Regions from separate parts of the Aminobacter sp. LjRoot7 genome, predicted to be linked through region 1. Evidence: predicted binding sites of a transcription regulator. Region 1 holds the regulator's gene; each other region holds the start of a gene.
What was found. Region 1 encodes PhoB, which activates phosphate uptake and scavenging genes when phosphate is short. Its sites were predicted from a motif close to TGTCATNNANCTGTCAT; they were not measured.
Positions count from the first base shown of each region.

Region 2: the regulator PhoB is predicted to act here: its motif matches at 4,077-4,093, upstream of ACSQ3E_RS08365 (LTA synthase family protein).
Region 3: the regulator PhoB is predicted to act here: its motif matches at 5,900-5,916, upstream of ACSQ3E_RS20330 (YdcH family protein).

Region 1 is NZ_CAXUPX020000014.1:82,070-89,316, reverse strand. It holds gene pstC (phosphate ABC transporter permease subunit PstC) at 1-47, shown strand, start outside; gene pstA (phosphate ABC transporter permease PstA) at 44-1,360, shown strand; gene pstB (phosphate ABC transporter ATP-binding protein PstB) at 1,385-2,209, shown strand; gene phoU (phosphate signaling complex protein PhoU) at 2,248-2,952, shown strand; gene phoB (phosphate regulon transcriptional regulator PhoB) at 3,051-3,740, shown strand; gene ACSQ3E_RS27910 (ROK family protein) at 3,771-5,012, opposite strand; gene xylF (D-xylose ABC transporter substrate-binding protein) at 5,262-6,302, shown strand; gene ACSQ3E_RS27900 (sugar ABC transporter permease) at 6,443-7,247, shown strand, end outside.
Region 2 is NZ_CAXUPX020000002.1:553,770-561,016, forward strand. It holds gene ACSQ3E_RS08345 (class I SAM-dependent methyltransferase) at 1-79, opposite strand, end outside; gene rplI (50S ribosomal protein L9) at 235-813, opposite strand; gene rpsR (30S ribosomal protein S18) at 1,029-1,277, opposite strand; gene rpsF (30S ribosomal protein S6) at 1,277-1,768, opposite strand; gene ACSQ3E_RS08365 (LTA synthase family protein) at 2,076-3,932, opposite strand; gene fabD (ACP S-malonyltransferase) at 4,361-5,302, shown strand; gene fabG (3-oxoacyl-[acyl-carrier-protein] reductase) at 5,359-6,096, shown strand; gene ACSQ3E_RS08380 (acyl carrier protein) at 6,292-6,528, shown strand; gene fabF (beta-ketoacyl-ACP synthase II) at 6,558-7,247, shown strand, end outside.
Region 3 is NZ_CAXUPX020000007.1:260,392-267,638, forward strand. It holds gene ACSQ3E_RS20300 (hypothetical protein) at 1-45, shown strand, start outside; gene ACSQ3E_RS20305 (autotransporter outer membrane beta-barrel domain-containing protein) at 79-2,976, opposite strand; gene ACSQ3E_RS20310 (antibiotic biosynthesis monooxygenase family protein) at 3,420-3,737, opposite strand; gene ACSQ3E_RS20315 (5-(carboxyamino)imidazole ribonucleotide synthase) at 3,883-4,965, opposite strand; gene purE (5-(carboxyamino)imidazole ribonucleotide mutase) at 4,962-5,426, opposite strand; gene ACSQ3E_RS20325 (YdcH family protein) at 5,544-5,747, opposite strand; gene ACSQ3E_RS20330 (YdcH family protein) at 5,986-6,165, shown strand; gene ACSQ3E_RS20335 (ArsR/SmtB family transcription factor) at 6,460-6,723, opposite strand; gene ACSQ3E_RS20340 (MFS transporter) at 6,829-7,247, opposite strand, start outside.

The DNA of each region.
Region 1 (7,247 bases):
TCGTCGCCCTTTACATCGTCCGGAAGTACCGGGAGCAGTACGAATGACCGATATTTCGCTCGACACGCTGACTGCGTCGGCTGCCCGTCCGCGCCGCGACATCGGCCTCAAGAAGCGCTACGCCGCCGAACGCCGCTTCCGCCTCTATGGCGTGCTGGCGATTGCCATCGGCCTTGCATTCCTGGCCGTGATGCTGACCTCGATCGTTTCCAAGGGCTACACCGCCTTCTGGCAGACGACGGTGACGCTGGCGATCAACTTCGACGAGAAGGTCATCGACCCGTCCAACAAGCGGGCGACCGATCCGAACGTGCTGATCACGGCGAACTATCCCAAGCTTGCCGAGGCCGCACTGATCGAAAAGCTCGGCATCGACCCGAACGACAAGGCCGAGGTGCGCAAGCTCAAGGGCTTCCTGTCCGACAGCTCGCGCGTCCAGCTCAGGGCGATCGTCGCCGCCGACCCATCGGTGATCGGCACGACGCGCAACGTCGACATCCTCGCCGCTGCCAATCTCGACTCGGCCTTCAAGGGCCAGATCGACCTCGAGGTGCCGGAAAGCCGCCGCAAGGTGTCGGACCAGCAGGTCGAGTGGATGAACAAGCTCAAGGCCGAAGGCGTGATGGCCGAGCACTTCAACACCGGCCTGTTCAGCTACGGCGCATCGAGCCGTCCTGAAACCTCTGGTGTTGGCGTCGCCCTCATCGGCTCGTTCTACATGATGGTGATCGTGCTGCTTCTGGCGCTGCCGATCGGCGTCGCCGCCTCGATCTATCTGGAAGAGTTCGCCAAGAAGAGCCGCTTCACCGACCTGATCGAAGTGAACATCAACAACCTCGCCGCGGTGCCGTCGATCGTCTTCGGTCTGCTCGGCCTGGCCGTGTTCATCAACTTCCTCGGCCTGCCGCGCTCGGCCTCCTTCGTCGGCGGCCTGGTGCTGACGCTGATGACGCTGCCGACGATCATCATCGCGACGCGCGCCGCCCTTGCCGCCGTGCCGCCGTCGATCCGCTCGGCAGCCCTTGGCCTCGGCGCGTCGAAGATGCAGATGGTGTTCCAGCACATCCTGCCGCTGGCCGCCCCCGGCATCCTGACCGGCACGATCATCGGCCTGGCGCGCGCGCTCGGCGAGACCGCACCGCTGCTCTTGATCGGCATGGTCGCCTTCGTCGCCGACTATCCCAAGACGCCTTTCGACCCGGCGACGGCCTTGCCGGTGCAGATCTACATGTGGGCGAACGAGGCCGAACGCGCCTTCGTCGAGCGCATGTCGGGCGCCATCATCATCCTTCTGATTTTCCTCATGGCCATGAACATCGTCGCCATCGTCCTCCGCCGCCGCTTCGAGCGCCGCTGGTAGGGCATGGACAAGGAGCATCCTGCTATGAACATCATGACCGAAAAATCCCTCGACGACGCGGTGAATGCTGAGATGAACGCCAGAACGAACGAAATCATCAAGATGCGCGGCGACAAGGTCACCGTGCACTATGGCGACAAGCAAGCGTTGTTCGGCGTCGACCTCGACGTTCGCCAGAACCAGGTGACGGCGCTGATCGGCCCGTCGGGCTGCGGCAAGTCGACCTTCCTGCGTTGCCTCAACCGCATGAACGACACCATCGATGCGGCCCGCGTCGGCGGCAAGATCACCCTCGACAGCGAGGACATCTACGATCCCAAGATCGACGTCGTCGAGCTGCGCGCTCGCGTCGGAATGGTGTTCCAGAAGCCGAACCCGTTCCCGAAATCGATCTACGAGAACGTTGCCTACGGCCCGCGCATCCATGGCCTGGCCAAGAACAAGGCCGAGCTCGACATCATCGTCGAGAAGTCCCTGCAGAAGGCCGCGCTCTGGAACGAAGCCAAGGACCGTCTCAACGAGCCGGGCACCGGCCTGTCGGGTGGCCAGCAGCAGCGCCTTTGCATCGCGCGCGCTATCGCGGTTTCGCCCGAGGTGATCCTGATGGACGAGCCGTGCTCGGCGCTCGATCCGATCGCTACCGCCAAGGTCGAAGAGCTGATCGACGAACTGCGCGAGAACTACACGATCGTCATCGTCACGCACTCGATGCAGCAGGCGGCACGCGTGTCGCAGCGCACGGCGATGTTCCACCTCGGCTATCTCGTCGAGGAAGGCCCGACCGACAAGATGTTCACCAACCCCGACGACAAGCGGACGCAGGACTACATCACCGGCCGCTTCGGCTGAGTGGGTTTCGTCGCGGCACACGATACGAGGAAGAAATCATGGGCGAACATACAGTCCGGTCCTTCGACGAAGAACTCCAGCACGTCGACCAGCTCATCCGCGACATGGGCGATCTCGCCGGCGCGATGGTGGCTGGCGCCATCCGCGCGCTTTTGTCATCTGACCAGGCGCTGGCGCAGAACGTCGTGGCTGATGACACGATCATGGATGCCAAGCAGCGCGATCTCGACAATTCCGCGATCACACTGATCGCCAAGCGCCAGCCGATGGCGCAGGACCTGCGCGCCGTCGTCGGCGCCATCCGCATGGCGGGCGATCTCGAGCGCATCGGCGACCTCGCCAAGAACATCGCCAAGCGTGTTGGCGCCGTTGGCCAGTCGCCGACCCCGCGCAACCTCTCGCATTCGATCGACGCGATGGCGCAGCTGGTGCTCGGCCAGGTTCGCGGCGTCGTTGATCTTTATGTCGCACGCCAGGCCGAAGGCCTGAAGAACCTGCGCGCCGACGACCAGAAGATCGACATCCAGTACACCGCCGTGTTCCGCGAGCTCCTGACCTACATGATGGAAGATCCGCGCAACATCACGGCCTGCACGCATCTGCTGTTCTGTGCCAAGAACCTCGAGCGCATCGGCGACCACGTCACCAACATCGCCGAGAACGCCTATTTCGTCGTGACAGGTACGCAGCTGCCGCTGAATCGGCCAAAGGTCGACGAGACCACGACGACGGTTCCGGCCTGAGCACTTCCGCAACCGCATGCGTTTGGCGCGGGGGCGCTGCATAGGTTAAATCAGCGCATGGTCCAGAAGCGGCCATGCGCAAGGACAAGGTATAGCCGATGATCGCTCCCAAGGTCATGGTCGTCGAAGACGAAGAGCCGCTGGGCGTGCTGCTTCGTTACAATCTCGAATCCGAAGGCTACCAGGTCGAAGTCGTCACGCGTGGCGACGAGGCCGAAATCCGGCTCCAGGAAAACGTGCCCGACCTTCTGGTGCTCGACTGGATGGTGCCTGCGTTGTCAGGTATCGAACTGTGCCGCCGGCTCAGGATGCGCCCGGACACCGAACGCCTGCCGATCATCATGCTGACCGCGCGCGGCGAAGAGAGCGACCGGGTGCGCGGGCTTTCGACGGGCGCCGACGACTATCTGGTCAAGCCGTTCTCGACGCCGGAGTTCATGGCGCGCGTCAAGGCGCTGCTGCGCCGGGCCAAGCCCGAGGTGCTGTCGTCAGTGCTCAAGGTCGGCGACATCATGCTCGACCGCGAGTCGCACCGGGTCTACCGCAAGAAGAGCGAGATCAAGCTCGGGCCGACCGAATTCCGCCTGCTCGAATTCATGATGCGGCATCCGGGCCGGGTGTTCTCGCGCAGCCAGCTGCTCGACAATGTCTGGGGCGAGACGATCTACATCGACGAACGCACCGTCGACGTCCATGTCGGACGCTTGCGCAAGGCGGTCAACAATGGCCGCATGCCCGACGTGATCCGCACCATCCGCGGCGCCGGTTACGCCATCCGCGAGGACTAGCCGGGCTTCTGTCCCTTTCGGGATCTGGCTCTAGGCGACATCGGCATCGGCGCGGCGAGGTGCCGTGCCTGCGGCAAAGATTTCCTGATCGACGGTGAGCAGGGCGCGCATCATCGCGCCCTCGCGCTTGAGCGGAACCTCGTTGGGTTCGGTGTCGAACGAGATCGCCTTGGAATGCAGCCCGCCTGCTGTCTTGGCGATGGCAGCGCGCACATGCGGCTCCATGATGTCGAAGGCTGTTGCACCGACGCCGACGAAGGCGAGGGGGGCAGGGTCGAACAGGGCGAACATCGAGCCTAAACCGAAGCCGATCGCCTCGCCGGCCCTGCGGAAGGCTTCGCGCTCGGGGCCGTCATGGTCGCGGGCGGCATCGGCAATCGACCTGATGTCGTCGTCGGACAGGTCGGCCAGCGGTTCGGCGTTCTCGTCGCCAATTCTGGCGTTGCGCCAGATGGCGTAGTTGCCGGCATAGGCCTCGATGCAGCCGCGGCGGCCGCAGCGGCAGAGCGCTCCGTCGGGCCGGTGGACCATGTGGCCGAACTCGGCGCCCGAGGATTGCGTGCCGGTGAACAACTCGCCCTTGATGACCAGGCCCATGCCGATGCCGTGCGACAACAGGATGGCGATGAAATCGTCGCGATAGCGCACCGGATCGCGCCAGCGCAGAGCCTCGGCGATCATGTTGCAGTCGTTTTCGACCGAAACCGGGACGCCGAATTCCTGCTCGAACCGGTCGGCGAAAGGCAGGTCGTCGTGCTGGGTGATCGGCGACCACAACAGCTTGCGCGAAGCGGCATCGGTGATGCCCTGGACGGCCATGGCGATGCGCAGCACGGTCCCGCCGGAGGCAGCAGCATCGTCGATCAGCCGCCGGACCATGGCGACGCACTCGTCAATCAGCGCCTCGGCGGTCATCTTCTGGGTCACCAGCCGCTTCGTTTCCTCGACGACCGTGTTGCCGGCATAGTCGATGACGGCGGCGGACAGGCTGTTGAGCGAGAGCACGACGGCAACGATCGACGCGGCATTGGGTTCGAGCGTCAGCCCGACCTGCGGCCGGCCGCGCTTCATCGAAACCGGCTCGCTGACCTTGGCTTCGGCGAGGATGCCTTCTGAAATGAGATCGGAGGAAATCGTCGAGATCGTCGAATGGCTGAGGCCGGTGGTGGCGGCGATTTCGGTGCGCGACGGCTGGCTGGCACGGCGAACAGCGGATATAACCATGGCGCGGTTGCGCCGTCTCAGATCGTCGTGACGTATGCCGACCGACATGTGCTCGTCTTCCTCCCGGCGAAGCGCTGCCCTTCTTAAGCGGCAGTCCCTTACGCGCCAAGTGATTGTGACAGAGCCTGCGCCAATTGTCTCTATTTATTTCGGGCTCCGAAAAAAATACGGAGCGCGCGCGAAACCATGTTGACACTGGCCGGGCATTGAGTCAGTATTTTTTCGAGGCTCGAAAAAAAGAGCTTCTCCAAGGGCTATCGCGAAGTAGGCGCGCCCATTGGGCGCAGGGAGGAAATAATGAAAAAGTTTACCACCGCCATCCTGGCGGGTGTTGCCATGACTCTGTCGCTTACGGCAGTGGCTTCGGCAAAGGACAAGGTCATCGGTGTCTCCTGGTCGAACTTCCAGGAAGAGCGCTGGAAGACCGACGAAGCCGCCATGAAGGCCGCCATCGAGGCCGCCGGCGACAAGTACATCTCGGCTGACGCGCAGTCGTCGCCGGCCAAGCAGCTGACCGACGTCGAAAGCCTGATCTCGCAGGGCGCCAACGCCCTGATCATCCTGGCTCAGGACGCATCGGCCATCGGACCGGCGGTCGACAAGGCCGTCGCCGAAGGTATTCCTGTTGTAGGCTACGACCGCCTGATCGAAAACAAGGACGCCTTCTACCTGACCTTCGACAACAAGGAAGTCGGACGCATGCAGGCCAAGGGCGTGTTCGCCGCCAAGCCTGAAGGCAACTACGTCTTCATCAAGGGCTCGGGTGCTGATCCGAACGCCGACTTCCTGTTCGCTGGCCAGATGGAAGTGCTCAAGGAAGCCGTCGACTCCGGCAAGATCAAGAATGTCGGCGAGGCCTATACCGACGGCTGGCTGCCGGCCAACGCCCAGAAGAACATGGAGCAGTTCCTGACCGCCAACGACAACAAGATCGATGCGGTCGTGGCTTCGAACGACGGCACCGCCGGCGGCGCGATCGCTGCGCTCCAGGCACAGGGCCTTGCCGGCTCGGTTCCGGTCTCCGGCCAGGACGGCGACCATGCCGCGCTGAACCGCATCGCGCTCGGCACCCAGACCGTGTCGGTGTGGAAGGATGCACGCGAACTCGGCAAGAACGCGGCTGAAATCGCCTCGCAGCTTGCCGATGGCAAGAAGATGGAAGAGATCGCCAACGTCACCAAGTTCAAGACGCCTGGTGGCCTCGAGCTCAACTCGGTCTTCCTGACGCCGGTTCCGATCACCAAGGACAACCTCAACGTCGTCATCGACGCCGGCTGGGTTGGCAAGGACGTGGTCTGCCAGGGCGTGGCGGCCGGTTCGGTCGCAGCCTGCAACTAAGATCGGCTTCATCCGATCGGTCAAACGCCGCGGCTTGCCCGCGGCGTTTTTCAAAAGCGCCCGCTTCATGACATGGCGGATTGACCCTATCATGCGCACACCGGCTGCCGCTTAGACGGCTATCCGGTCGGGAGGTAACAATGACAGACACGACAACCAACGCGCCGGCTGACCGAGCGCGAACGACCGAACTCAGCCCGGTCGGCCGTTTCCTCAAGGCAACCGAGATCGACACCCGCATGCTCGGCATGGTCGGCGCGCTGCTGCTGATCTGGGTCGGCCTGCAGGTGATTTCGAGCCTGCGCCTCGGCGTCAATCCGCTCGATTTCGACAGCCGCACCTTCCTGACCGCCCGCAATCTTTGGAACCTGTCGGTGCAGGCGTCCGCCGTGGCGATCATGGCGACCGGCATGGTGCTGGTTATCGTCATGCGCAACATCGATCTGTCGGTCGGCTCGGCCGAAGGCCTGATCGGGATGGTGATGGGCTTTGCCCAGGTGCATTTCCTTGTCAAAGCCGTCGGCCTCGAGCTCGGCAATCCGTGGATCTGGGCACTGGCGCTTGCCATAGGCATAGCACTCGGCCTGATGATCGGCGCGCTGCAAGGTTTCGTCATCGCCTACATGGAGGTTCCCGCCTTCATCGTGACGCTGGGCGGCTTGCTGATCTGGCGCGGGGCGGCCTGGTGGGTCACGTCAGGCCAGACGATCGCGCCGCTCGATGCGACCTTCCAGCTGATGGGCGGTGGTCCGCAGGGCGCCATCGGCGCGACGTGGAGCTGGATCGTCGGTCTTGTCGCATGCCTGGCCGTGGTGTTCCTGCTGCTGCGCGGCCGCCAGCAACGCAAGCGCTTCAAGTTTCCGCTGCGCCCGGTCTGGGCCGAGGCATTTCTCGGCACCGTCACCTGCGGTGTCATCCTTGGCGCGATCTGGATCGCCAATTCCT
Region 2 (7,247 bases), on a different contig from region 1:
ATCGACCGTTGGGGCCGGTGACTGTCAGATTGCCGGTGCGCACAAGCTTCCCGACGATGCGTTGCAACAACATATTCATGGCGTGCTCGCGAAAAGGTCAGTCGTGTAGTCCGTCTCTCAAGATAGGGGCGACGCTGCCAAGTTCCACGCCTGGCACAAAAAAAGCCCGGATGTTGCCATCCGGGCTTGGTCCAGAAAACTGGCCAGAAAACTGGTTTGGGACAGAGGCTTAGATCAGCCTTCGTCGCCTTCGCCGTCTTCGTTCGGATCAAAGAAGCTGTCCGGACGGGCGTTTTCGTTGATGTCGTCGCCGTAGATGGCTTCGGCGGTCGTCAGCGTCTCGCCCTTCGACTGACGCTCGGCTTCGTCGGCCGTGCGCGCGATGTTCAGGGTGATGGTGACTTCGACTTCGGCGTGCAGCGCGATGGCGACGTTGGTCAGGCCGATGGTCTTGATCGGCTGGTTGAGCTCGACCTGGTTGCGGGCAATCGTGAAGCCTTCGGCGATCAGCAGATCGGCGATGTCGCGGGTCGAGACCGAACCGTAGAGCTGGCCGGTTTCACCAGCCGAACGCACGATGATGAACGACTTGCCGTCGAGCTTGTCGGCGACCTGCTGGGCTTCCGACTTGCGCTCAAGGTTGCGGGCTTCCAGCTGAGCGCGCTGGCCTTCGAACTTCTTCTTGTTGGCTTCGTTGGCACGGAGCGCCTTGCCCTTGGGCAGAAGGAAGTTACGGGCAAAGCCGTCCTTGACCTTGACGGTGTCGCCCATCTGGCCGAGGCGGGAAATGCGTTCGAGGAGAATGACGTCCATTGTCCTTGTCCTTTCGTTGGCTGCAAAGGCAGCGGAAAAAATTCAACGGGCAAGGAAGCAATGAGGGCGTTGCCGCCGGTTTCGCTGTCCTGCCTGTCGCGGCAGTTAGGATTTCCTCAGAAATCCAACCCGGGATTTGAAGGCTCGCCCGACCGCGCCCGTCGCGGAAGGGAGAATTCCGGCCCGGGGCAGATGCCGCCGGGCCGGAACTGATATCACTTCACCACGTAGGGCAGCAGGCCGAGGAAGCGGGCGCGCTTGATCGCCTGGGCGAGTTCACGCTGCTTCTTCTGGCTGACGGCGGTGATGCGCGAAGGAACGATCTTGCCGCGCTCGGAAATGTAGCGCTGCAGCAGACGCACGTCCTTGTAGTCGATCTTCGGTGCGTTGGCGCCGGAGAACGGGCAGGTCTTGCGGCGGCGGTGGAAAGGACGACGGGTCGGGATCTGATTGATGTCGACCATTATTCTGCACCCCCTTCAACGCCTTCGCGCGGACGGCGCGGGCCACGATCACCACCGCCATCGCGGTCGCCGAAGCTGCGCGGACCACGGTCGCCGCGGTCGCGGTCGCCGAAGCTGCGCTGCGGACGGTCGCCGAAGCCACCGCGTTCGCCACGCTCGGAGCGCTCTTCGCGCTTCTGCATCATGGCGGAGACGCCTTCTTCATGCGCCTCGACCTTGACGGTCAGGAAGCGCAGAACGTCTTCGGACAGGCCCTGCTGGCGCTCGACTTCCTTGACGGCAGCCGATGGAGCGCTGATGTCCATGAGCGTGTAATACGCCTTGCGGTTCTTGTTGATGCGGTAGGTGAGGGACTTCAGTCCCCAGTTCTCGACCCGGCCAACCGATCCACCAGCTGCAGTGATGATGCCCTTGTAGTGTTCGACAAGTGCATCGACCTGCTGCTGCGAGAGGTCCTGGCGGGCAAGAAACACATGTTCATAAAGAGCCATAGTTTTTGCCTTTCTTCGTTTCCATCTTCCGGTCCCGGCGGCTAGAGCCTCTGCGACCTCCCTGACCCTTCGAGGACCTTGCGGCCTCTTCAGGGGAAGAAAGGAGCACGACGAGACGGTCGAGAGCGGAGACACGGGAGGCGGAAGCGTTTTCGCTTCACACGGCGACTTTCAAGAAAGCCTCCGGCCCTCCGTTCAGCCCCCAGCTGGGACCGGCAGATGGCGGGCGTCTACATGCTAAGTGCCGCCAAGGCAAGGGGGAAGGCCGAGATTCTCAGGAAAACCGGCCTTTCCGGCCGGTTTTGGCTCAGCCGAATGCCTCGTCCCGGAGGAACAGCGGCGAACGCGTGCGGTTGGCGACGACCTTGTCGACGGTCTCGGGGAAGAAGCCCTTGGCGCCGCGGCGCTTGCCGAACATCATGTCGTATTGCAGCCAGCGGAAATCGCGGATCGCCGGGTCGAGCTCCTTCTGGCGCGACCAGTCGAACACCGACTCGCCCTGGCGCGGCAAGAGCATGTTGCGGTCGACGACACGGTAGCGGTCATGCAGGTCGCCGAGGAAGCCGGTGTAGTAGGGATGGCTGATGCCGGCGGTCTCGAGCACGTGCAGCGGCAGGAACGCCGGGCTGATCGAGCCGATGTTGCGCGCGGCACCCGTGCGGTTCGACCACACCACCAGCGGTGTTTCGTGCTGCACCAGCATCTCGTCGATCGGCGCCTTGCGCTTGGCAACCGGCTCTTTCATGAAACCCGTCTCGACATAGACCGGCCCAAGCGGCGGCAGGTGGTCGCCGAAGAAGGCGATAACGGTCGGGCGCTCGCGCTTGCTGGCCCAGTCCATCAGGCGCTTCAGGCCACGGTCGGCGTCGGAGGCACCTTCGGCATAGGTCAGGATCGAATCGCGCGCCCATTGCGATGTCGGCGCCTCGACCTTGTGGGTGGTGTCGCTGTAGCGGTTCGGCTCGTAAGGGCCGTGGCTCTGCAGCGAGACCGCGAACATGAAGAAGGGGTGATCGGTGGCGTCGGCCTCGCGGATGATCTCTTCGGTCAGCGCGGCGTCCGAGACCAGCGGGCCGCGCTTGGCGAGCAGCGGCAGGTTCTCTTCCGACATGAACTTGTCGAAGCCGAAGGCCTTGTAGACCGGCGCGCGGTTCCAGAACCAGCCACCGAAGGGATGGATGGCCTTGGTGTCGTAGCCTTCGCTCTTGAAGAAGGTGGCAAGCGAAGGCACCGGTGCGCGGACATATTGCTGGTAGGGGATCGAGCCAGCCGGCAGGAACGCGTTGGAGAAGCCGGTCAGCGCCTCGAACTCGACATTGGCGGTCATGCCGCCGAATTCGGGCGAGAAGACATGGCCGGACTGCGATGCGCGCACGTTCTGGATCGGGTCCGGGGTGATCGAGACGCCGGGCAGCCGTGTCGGATCCCAGAAGGATTCGCTCATCACGATGATGACGTCGGGCTTTTCCTCGGGCAGCACGGCCGCCGTCTGCGACGGTGCTGCGATGGCGTCGATGGCCTTGTCGGAATAGCCTTGCGGCGCCTTGACCTTGGCCATCGGCACGTTGAGGGCAAAGGCGATGGCAAAGCCGTTGGAGGCGTAGTTTTCCTTCTGATCCCACATCATCGGGATGATCTGCAGGCGATCGCGCGTCCACGAGAAGGTGGCGTAGTCCATGATCGAGACGAAGAAGGCCAGCGCCGGAATGGCGATCGCCAGGCGCGAGATGCGGGCCCAGAACGACAGCGTCGGCATACGGCGGCGCCAGTAGCGCCAGGCAAAGACGAACAGGGAGATGCCGGCGATGAGACCAACGGCAATGCCGATGCCTGCGAGCGGCCGCTCGCGGACCAGCAGCGGCATCAGTTCGACGATCTGGCGGGCATAGAGGAAATCGGTCGGATAGAGCGGGTCGCCGAGATAAAGCGACTTCTGATGGCCGACAAAGGCCAGAAAGAGCGCCACGGGTGCGACGATCAGAAGGCCGTTATAGGGGCGGCCGAGCAGCGCGTCGAAACCGATGATCAGAAGCGCGAACAGCGCAACCGTGGTCCAGCTCGGCTTGAACGGCTGTTGGAAGAAGTTGAGCGTGTCGATGAAGGAGCCGCGGGCGACGAACTCGATGGCGAAGACGAGAACGGCCGAGACGGCAAGCGTGATCATCACCGAGCGCAGGACGCCCAGGGCATAGGCACGCCGGCTGAGTGCTTCAGCCTCGTTTTCCTGGTCATGTGCGACGGTTTTGCCTGTCGCGAACAGCTTTGCCAACTCAACTTCCTCGAACGCTGGACGGCGGCGTCACGCAACCGTCACGAAACTGTCATCGAAAAGCTAGCGCATATGGCAAAATTGAGAAGGATGGGGCAAACAAAACGTATTTCGCATTAATTCTCTGTGATTATTTGCCCCAAACGGGTCCCAAAGCCCTCAAGGCTTGACTTCGCGGTATCCATTGCGCCAGAGGCACAACGATATGGCGCGCTGCCGGTTCCAGGACGTCCGGCGCCGTGCCGCGTGATATCTCTGCCCCGTCGAATCCCGAAAAGCCGATTCCGGTTCGGGCCGATGCGGCAAATAGCCAGGAGACCAACATGGCCGTTGCATTCACTTTTCCGGGGCAAGGCAGCCAGGCCGTCGGCATGGGCAAGGAACTCGCAGATGCCTTTCCAGAGGCACGCCGCGTCTTCGAGGAAGTCGATGATGCACTCGGTGAAAAGCTGTCCAGGCTGATCTGGGAAGGGCCCGAGGAGACACTGACGCTGACCGCAAATGCCCAGCCGGCGTTGATGGCGGTGTCGATGGCCGCGTTCCGCGCGCTTGAATCGCGCGGCCTGTCGCTCAAGGACAAGGTCGCCTATGTCGCCGGCCACTCGCTCGGCGAATATTCGGCACTTGCCGCCGCAGGATTTGTTTCGGTCGCTGACGCCGCCCGCCTGCTGCGTATCCGCGGCAACGCCATGCAGGCCGCCGTGCCGGCAGGCCAGGGCGCCATGGCCGCGATCATCGGCCTCGAGCAGGGCGACGTCGACGCCGCCTGCACTGAGGCCGCGCAAGGTTCGGTCTGCCAGATTGCCAACGACAACGGCGGCGGCCAGCTGGTCATTTCGGGTGAGAAGGCGGCCGTCGAGCGTGCTGCGGCACTTTGCACCGCAAAGGGCGCCAAACGGGCGCTGATGCTGCAGGTCTCCGCCCCCTTCCATTCGGCGCTGATGGCGCCTGCGGCTGAGAAGATGCGCGAGGCGCTGGCCGGCGTGACCAAGAACGTGCCGGTCGTGCCGGTCGTTGCCAACGTCACCGTCAAGCCGATCACCGATCCCGAAGAGATTGCCGCCCGCCTCGTCGAGCAGGTCACCGGCCAGGTGCGCTGGCGCGAGACGGTCGAGTGGTTCGGCAACAACGGCATCACCACGCTTTACGAGGTGGGCGCCGGCAAGGTGCTGTCGGGCCTCGCCCGCCGCATCAACAAGGAGATCGCGACGGCTGCCGTCAACACTCCGGCCGACGTCGACGCGGCCATCGCCGCGCTCGCCTGAGCAATTCAATCGACCCCACCCGTGTGAAGGGTGCGCTCTTCAAGGAAGGTAGCAACATGCTCGATCTGACCGGCCGCAAGGCACTCGTCACCGGTGCATCCGGCGGCATCGGCGAAGAAATCGCCCGCATCCTGCACAAGCAGGGCGCCATCGTTGGCCTGCACGGCACCCGCATCGAAAAGCTCGAGGCGCTTGCCGGCGAACTTGGCGACCGCGTCAAACTGTTCCCCGCCAATCTCGCCGACCGCGACGAGGTCAAGGCGCTGGGCCAGAAGGCCGAGGCCGAACTCGAAGGCGTCGACATCCTGGTCAACAATGCCGGCATCACCAAGGACGGGCTGTTCGTGCGCATGTCCGACGCCGACTGGGACCAGGTCATCGAGATCAACCTGACGGCGATGTTCCGCCTGACACGCGAGCTGACGCACCCGATGATGCGCCGCCGTCATGGCCGCATCATCAACATCACCTCGGTGGTGGGGGTCACCGGCAATCCCGGCCAGACCAACTACTGCGCCTCCAAGGCCGGCATGATCGGCTTCTCCAAGTCGCTGGCGCAGGAGATCGCCACCCGCAACATCACCGTCAACTGCGTGGCACCGGGCTTCATCGAATCGGCAATGACCGAGAAGCTCAACGACAAGCAAAAAGAGGCGATCATGGCCGCGATCCCGGCCAAGCGCATGGGAACCGGCAAGGAAGTTGCCTCGGCCGTTGCCTATCTCGCTTCCGACGAAGCGGCCTACGTCACCGGCCAGACAATCCACGTCAATGGCGGCATGGCGATGATCTGATTGGGCAATTGGCCGGGATAACCGGCCCTTTTGCCTTGGACGCGGTGAATTTTTCGTGTATTGCCGCGCTCCATCAGGTGGCCAGGACGAAACCCGACCGCCGCCCGAGCGCTTGGGAAAGCGTAGATTACAGCTTGATTAGCGGCAATCCGCCCGCTAACGAAGACCTAACAACACCAGACTGAGGATGCCCACATGAGTGACACCGCAGAGCGCGTCAAGAAGATCGTCATTGAACATCTTGGCGTCGACGCCGACAAGGTGACGGAAGCTGCGAGCTTCATCGACGATCTGGGCGCGGACAGCCTCGACACGGTCGAGCTCGTCATGGCTTTCGAAGAAGAATTCGGCGTCGAGATCCCCGATGACGCGGCCGAGACCATCCTCACCGTTGGCGACGCCGTGAAGTACATCGACAAGGCTTCGGCCTGAGCGATCGCGAATTGTCAGGGATGCCTGCGATGAGGCGTGTGGTCGTCACAGGCCTTGGCCTGCTTTCACCGTTCGGCATGGGCTACGAGCACGGCTGGAAAGAGCTTCTTTCCGGCCGCAGCGCAGCCCGGCGGATCACGGAGTTCGAGGTCGACGACCTCGCGTGCAAGATCGCCAATGTCATCCCTCGCGGTGATGGCTCCAACAACACCTTCAATCCCGAAGCGGTCCTTGAACCCAAGGAACTGCGCAAGATCGGCGACTTCATCCTGTACGGGATCGCGGCCGCCGACGAAGCATTGAAGGATTCGGGTTGGCAGCCAAAGACGCCGGACGAACAGAATTCGACCGGCGTCATGATCGGCTCGGGCATCGGTGGCATTGACGGCATCGCCGAAAATGCCCTGATCCTCAAGGAACGCGGCCCGCGCCGCATCAGCCCCTTCTTCATTCCAGGCCAGATCATCAATCTGGTTTCCGGCCAGGTTTCTATCCGGCACGGGCTCAAGGGCCCGAACCATGCCGTGGTCACCGCCTGCTCTACCGGCGCGCACGCCATTGGCGATGCTGCCCGCCTGATCATGTTCGGCGATGCCGACGTGATGGTGGCCGGCGGTGCCGAAGCACCGGTAACGCGCCTGTCGCTCGCCGGCTTTGCCGCCTGCAAGGCGCTCTCGACCGACCGCAACGACGATCCGGAAAAGGCTTCGCGCCCCTAT
Region 3 (7,247 bases), on a different contig from region 1:
CGCATAACGCGCATCATCGGCTTCTTTGGCGCGCTGAAAAGGTGAGACGCGTCGATCCCCGGCGAGGTCGTGGAGACCCTACCACTTCACATTGAGGCCGACCTTCGCGCCAAGCGCATTGTTGTCGCCGAAATCCTCCATGCTGCCCCTGGCGAGAGCCTCGCCGAAGACGCTGTAGCGCTCGTTCGCCCAGCTCAGCGAGCCGCCGATGCCAACCCCGCCCCAAAGCCCGCGGTTGCGTGACGTGAAGACGGTTCCGGATACATCGACCGAGGAGCCGTCGAGGAAGTCGTAATAGAGGTTGGCGACGCCGTAGAGGTGGGTCCGCTTCGTCTCGCCGGCCGCGTCCTGCCATTCGGTCTCATAGTCGGCGGACAGGCCGAGGCGGCCCACCAGCGTGTCGCCGCCATCGCTGAGCGACACCTTGCCGTCGTACCGGTCGGTGAAGTCGCTGAAGCGCACCGACGAATAGGCCAGCTGTGCCTGCGGCGTCAGCGACCAGTTGGCGCCCAGCCCGATCTTCTTGCCGGCTTCGATGCTGAGCCCGTAGCCGTAGGCGTCATTGCCGTCGACCAGCGTCGTTCCTATCGTGTCGGAAACGATGTCGGCCTCGTATTTGGTCAGTTGCGCCTGCCCGTCGATGTAGAGGCCGCTCGCGCCGTACCAGGTGAGCGTACCACCGACCCCGAAGCCCAGGGCGTCGATCGAGCCGGTGCCGTAGTTCGATGAGATGTCCGAGCTTATCGTTCCGAACTGGCCCTTCACCCCGGCCACCAGGGCGCCGGCCTCGCTCTCGTGCAGCAGGCCGTCCAAGCCGGCCTGGAGCCTCCAGGTGGTCACGTCATAGCTGGCGCCGGTGGTGGAAACATCAGGCTCGAATTTCGCCTGTGATGCGTTCATGCGGGCCCAGATCGCGCCTTTGTCCGCACTCGCGGGCTGCCCGCCATTGAGCGTTTTCCGGCTGCCGACTCGCTGTTGCAAGGTGCCGAGCTCGTTGAAACTCTGCAGCACGTTGGCGTAGTTTTCGTAGAGCGGCACGGTGGGCGCATAGAGCGGGCCGGAGTCGATGAGCTTAGAACGCAGGTACCAGTCGCCGTCGGCCACGCTCTCCGTGCCCTTATAGAGCCGGTAGGCGTAGGCGCCGCCGACCACCGCCTGGTCGCCCTCGAACACATAGTCGCCAACAAGCGAGAACGTGCCGTTCGATGCGCCGCCGACCTCGATGACCTTGATGCCGTCGACCGTCTGGGCGCCGGTGCCGCCGACATTGGTGACGACGAGCGACGAGGTGCCCGAGGTGCCGCCGTTGACTATGAGTCGCTCGGTGGCCGAGCTATCGTCGCCGAGTGCGGTGTTCACATAGACGGTGCCGCCGCTCCCGACATAGTTGCCCGTCACAGTGAGCGTGGTGTTGGCGCCGCTCAAGCGCAGGGCGCCCGCATTGTTGATGCTGGCAATGGTCTGGTCGAAGCCGCCGAGATCGAGCGTACTGTCGGCCAAGGTTGAATAGTCGCCACCGAACACACCGGCCGCGCCGGCCTGGAAAATGCCGTCCTCGATCTTGGTGGGGCCGGAATAGCTGACAATCGAGTTCTGGATCAGCGTGCCGTCGCCGCGCTTCACCAGTCCGCCCGCGCCGGTCAGGGCGCCGCTCAGCGTCAGCACCGCGCCGGGGTTTACATCGAAGATGCCGTCGCCGGTGAAGGTCATGGCGCGCGTGCTCGCAAAGCTCGCGAGAGCATGTAGCGAGCCGCCGTTGAAGGTGAGCGCGCCGGCCAAAGCGCCCAGCGCACCGTCATTCGATATGGCGAGCGTGCCGCCCGAGATCGTCGTGCCGCCGCTATAGTCATTCGCGCCCGACAGCGTCTGCCTGCCGCCGGTGAGCGTCAGCCCGCCGCTGCCGGAGATGACACCGGAGAACAGATCGTTGGTATTGGTGATCGCCAGGGTCTTTGCGCCAAGCGCAACACCACCGCTGCCGGCGAGGCTCTTGATGCTGGTGCCGCCGGCGGCAAGGTTGGAAATATCGAACGTCCCGTCCGCGACGACGCGGCTCGAATTGCTGATGTCGCCTGCGCCGAGTAGCCGAAGGGTGCCGGCCTGGATCAAGGTCTCGCCGGCATAAGTGTTGTTGGCGGACAGGATCAGAATGCCGCTACCGATCTTGGTAAGTCCGCCGGCACCCGTAAGCGCGGATGTTGTGTCGGTACCGACGACGAACGCGCCTGTGTCGATCGTCAGCCCGCCCGCGAGGATGTTCAGCTCGGTGCCGGAAAACCCGACGATGAAGAGAGCGGGGGCGCTGCCCGCAGCGCGTAAGATGCCATTGTCGAAATTGACCTGCGAGGCCCCGACTCCGGTGCCGTTCAGGGTGCGGGTCTCCAGCGTGGAGCCGCCACTGATATTGATCGTGCCAGACCCGAGGCCACTGCCCACCCTCGTGCCGGAGACTGCTGTTGCCGATACCTTCGCCCCATTTTCAATGTTGAGCGTGCCAACCCCCGAGAAGCCGACAACAAGCTGCCCGCTGGTGACCAGCCATTGTGACCCGGGTCCGGTGACAGTCACGGTTCCATTGCTGTTGAGGGCCTGCCCGATCCGCACGGTCGCGCCGATGGAGGTCAACGTGCTGCCGTTCTGAATGGTCAGATTGCTTGTCGAGTTGGCAGTCGCGGCGATGGCAATGACTCCGGTCGTTCCGGTCGCCGCGCCGCCAACACCGAGCACCGTCGTGGTTGGCGTCGTCGTGTTGCCGATGCTGACGGCATTGCCAGCAGCTGGAGCCACGCCCCCCACCCAGTTGCTCCCAACGGTCCAGTCGGTGCTGGTGGTTCCGCTCCAGTTGACCTGCGCCGTCGCCGAGCCGCCGGAGAGAGCCACGAGAACCGCTGCCACGCCGACGCTCGCGAGTAGCTTGGCCTTGCCTGAGGGACGGAGACGATTAGCGTAGCCGCGCCCGGACGCCTCAGCAGACATGCAATCCTCAAAATACGCAAAATTACCGCGATGCAGAATCAGCGGACACTGCCGATATTCCAAAGTTTAGACAAGCACACCTGTCATGCTCATGCGTTGTCATAATTAAGAAAGATTTGCGACATACCTTCTGCGCGAGTAATTGTGTCTTTAGACAACTTAAGATTGCGGCGCGATGCCGACATGGATACTGTCGGTCAAACTTCGCATCTCACCCGTTGCCGAGCCCAAATCGCAGTGTTTAGGGGTGTTTGCTGCCAAGCCGCTGAGTGGGCCTGTCGGCCGCTCGCGGCACGGCAGTAGCCGTGCGAAATGGCTTATCTTGCGACCCGGGGTGCCATAGCCTTGCCTGGAAGTGGACGGCGACGGATCGGGGAAGATCGCGCATCCTGTCTGGCGGCTATCGAAGGTTGGCCGTGCGATCCCGAAACTGGCCACGCGGTCTATATGAGGGCGCTATACGCTCCGATTCGACGCTCGCTTCCGGCTACGCCCTCTAGTTGCTCATCGAGTTTTCGATACTCCGCATCGTAAGCGACTTTGAACCGCTCAAAATGTTCTCGGCTGACCCAACGGTCGATCGTGAGGTAGACGTTCACCCGCTCCGCGTCGGCAAGGAGTTGAGTTTCAATGTACCCTTCTCCCCTGCGAAAAAGCTGCGCCCATGAGCCGGACGGACCGTAAGCTACTTCGAAGTCCGCGCGATGCTCTACGGCTACCGTGAACTCCCAAATGATGTTGTAGCTTGCTTGCTCGCTCATTGGTGAACTGTACCAGCCTGGCTACCTGAGTGCGGGCGTCGGCCACCCAGGACCGCCGCGAAGCCGCCCATTGCAGACCCTCAAATCCCGGTGTCTGGGTGTTTTGCAGCAAAGCCGCTAAATGGGAGCCGTCAGTGCCTGCCCGTCAGCGGCGCGGCAACAGCCTGGTGAAATGGCCCATCTTGCGGCCGGGGCGGGCTTCGGCCTTGCCGTAGAGGTGGACGGCGACATCGGGTTCGGCGAGCAGCGCCGGCACCTTGTCGATGTCGTCGCCGATGAGGTTTTCCATGACGCAGTCGGAGTGGCGGTTGGCGTCGCCGAGCGGCAGGCCGGCGACGGCGCGGATGTGCTGCTCGAACTGAGAGACCACGCAGGCCGTTTCGGTCCAGTGGCCGGAATTGTGCACCCGCGGCGCCATCTCGTTGACCAGCAGGGAGCCGTCGGCGAGGACGAAGAACTCGACGCCGATGACGCCGACATAGTCGAGCGCTGTGAGGATCTTGCGGGCCGCCTCGCGCGCGGCTTCTGCGGTGTCGCTGCCGATCGCGGCGGGCACCGTCGAGGTCGCCAGGATGCCGTTGCGATGCACGTTCTCGGCCGGGTCGAAGACGGCGATGCTGCCATCGGTGCCGCGCGCGGCGATGATCGAGATTTCGCGCTCGAAGGCGACGAAGGACTCAAGCACCAGCGGAACGTTGCCGAGCGAGGCGCAGGCGCCGTCGAAGCCGCCAGTCGTCATGTTGCGGAAGACCATCTGGCCCTTGCCGTCATAACCCATGCGGCAGGTCTTCAGCACGCCGCTGCCGTCGAAGGCCTTCAGCGCCTCCGCCAGCTCGGCATCGTTGTCCACAGGCCGGAAGCCGGCTGTGGATATCCCGATGCCGTTGAGGAATGTCTTTTCGACCAGCCGGTCCTGGGCAACCTCGAGCGCCCGTGCCGGCGGATAGACCGCGATCGTGCGACCCAGCCGTTCTGCGGCGACGACCGGCACGTTTTCGAATTCAAAGGTGACGACGGCACTGGCGCGCGCCAGCTCGTCGAGGGCGGCGGGATCGTCATAGGCAGCGACGATCTGGCGGTTGGCGACCTGGGCTGCCGGGCAGTCGGCCTGTGGCTCCAGGACGATCGTCTGGTAGCCGAGGCGAGCCGCCGCCATGGCCAGCATGCGGCCGAGCTGGCCGCCGCCGATGATGCCGATGGTGGCGCCGAGGGGAAGCGGCGCGCTCACGCGTCGTCCGTCGGCTGTTCGGCGACCCTTGCAGTCTGGGCGGCGCGCCAGTCGTCGAGCCGGCTGGCAAGCGCGTCGTCGGAGAGGGCAAGCACGGCGGCTGCAAGCAGTGCTGCGTTGGCGGCACCAGCCTTGCCGATGGCAAGCGTGCCGACAGGGATGCCGGCCGGCATCTGGACGATGGAGAGCAACGAATCCTGGCCCGACAAGGCCTTCGATTCGACCGGCACGCCAAACACCGGCAAGGAAGTCATTGCCGCCGTCATGCCGGGAAGGTGGGCAGCGCCACCAGCGCCGGCGATGATGACGCGGAAGCCGGCTGCCTTGGCGCCCTTGGCGAATTCGTAAAGACGGTCGGGGGTGCGGTGGGCCGAGACGATGCGCGCCTCGAAGGCGATGCCGAGCACTTCGAGCAATTCGGCGGCATGGCGCATGGTCGCCCAGTCAGACTGGCTCCCCATGATGATGGCGACGTCGACCCTGTCTTTGCTCACGCGCGGCACCCCTGCTTGATAAGCCTGCGCTTAACCGAAATGCGCTGCCATCGCAACCAAAGGCCGGCCAAAAATGGCGGTTTCTCAGGCGATGATGTCGGGGATGATGCGGTCTTCGATCTGGCTGATCTTGTCCTTCAGGACCAGCTTCTTCTTCTTCATCCGCTGGATCTGCAACGTATCGCAGCCCATCGCGATCATCGCGTTGATTGCGGCATCGAAATCCGCATGGTCCTGCTTCAAGCGTGCAAACTCGAGACGAATCTCGGCTTGTTCCTGTTCCGACATGTCTACCGTCTGCAAACTCACTGGCGCACCCGGGGCGCTCCTAAGGCGGGGTCGGCGACTCCTTGTCACCGGCGCGAAGCCCTTATCACATTTCGCGCTGTCAGGAAATGCTACCACGCTTTATTCGACATCGCCGACGGGGGATGGCAGACTGTCATGGTTCCGTCACAGAGCACTGTCTGCGGTGGGCAGGGCTGTGCCCGGAGCATCGAGGAAACCATGAAAGGGAGAACCAATCATGTCTCTTGCTTCCCATCTTGAAGAACTTCAGCGCAAACATGGTGACGTCGAGCGCCAGCTCGGCGAAGCAATGAATCATCCATCCATGGACGACCTGCAAATCGTAGCGCTGAAGCGTCGCAAGCTGGCTCTCAAGGACGAGATTGAAAAGCTGAAAGGTGACCCGACGCAGCATTAGGCTAGTCACGAGGTCTCCAAACAAGGCCCTGATTTTCGGCAAGGGCCCGACAGCCGGCGGCGAAGCAACATCGCCGCCGGGACAGGGTGATGTTTATCAGCCAAATCAGCGCATGATCTGAAGAACGTGTCCGAGCGGGATGCTCGTGCACGTCAGCAGTTGATCTGCCGAAATGGTGCTGGCGTCAGGCTATTGCCGTGATCAGCCTTGTGATTGCCCTGCAGTCGCCGCGTCGGGCATCTGTCTGGCGCATCCAGGGCATGATTGTGCCCGAGGCGGCACGCGAAAAAGACTTCAGGCGTCCCAGAACTGGTCCAGCCAGATGTTGAGCTTGCGGAAGCCGGCGACGCTGACCGCATAGACCCGGCGCGTGCCTTCGGCGCGGGCGCTGACAAGGCCGGCATCGAGCAGCACCTTGAGATGCTGCGACACCGCCGGGCGTGAAACCGGCAAGCCGGCGGCAAGTTCGCTGACGGTCTTGGGGCCGCGCCGCAGCTCTTCCAGCAGATGGCGCCGGTTGGCATCCGATATGGCGAGGAAGGGCGCGTCAGTTGTCATGGCCCATTTGTGCCGCAACATCAGCGAAATCTCAACTACCGGTCGCAATTGCGATTGCGGGATTGGCAAAGGCAGTGACGGGAAGCCGCGGCGCCGCGCTGCCTGTCAGGCCGCGTCCTCGTGCCTGGGGTCGAGGCGCAGCGACTCTGGCGTCGCGCTGCGGTCGGCCGGCTGGGTCTTGAAGGCTTCGCGATCCTCGATCGGAACCGGCGCACGACGCTTGATGCGCAGTGCGGTGTAGCCGGCGAGCGTGAAATGCGCGGCGGCGGTTGCGAGGAACAGCGCTTCCGGCCGCATGTAGTCCATGAGGCCGGCGCCAAGCAGCGGCCCGACCATGGTTCCGAAGCCGTAGAGCAGGAGGAGCCCGCCCGACACCTTGACGAAATCCTCAGGCTTGGCGTGGTCGTTGGCATGCGCCACGGCAAGCGAATAGAGCGTGTAGGCAAAAGCGCCGTAGCAGGCGGTCATGGCGATGACGAAGACGCCGGAGCGCGGGGCCACCAGGAAGATCAGCACGGCGGCGA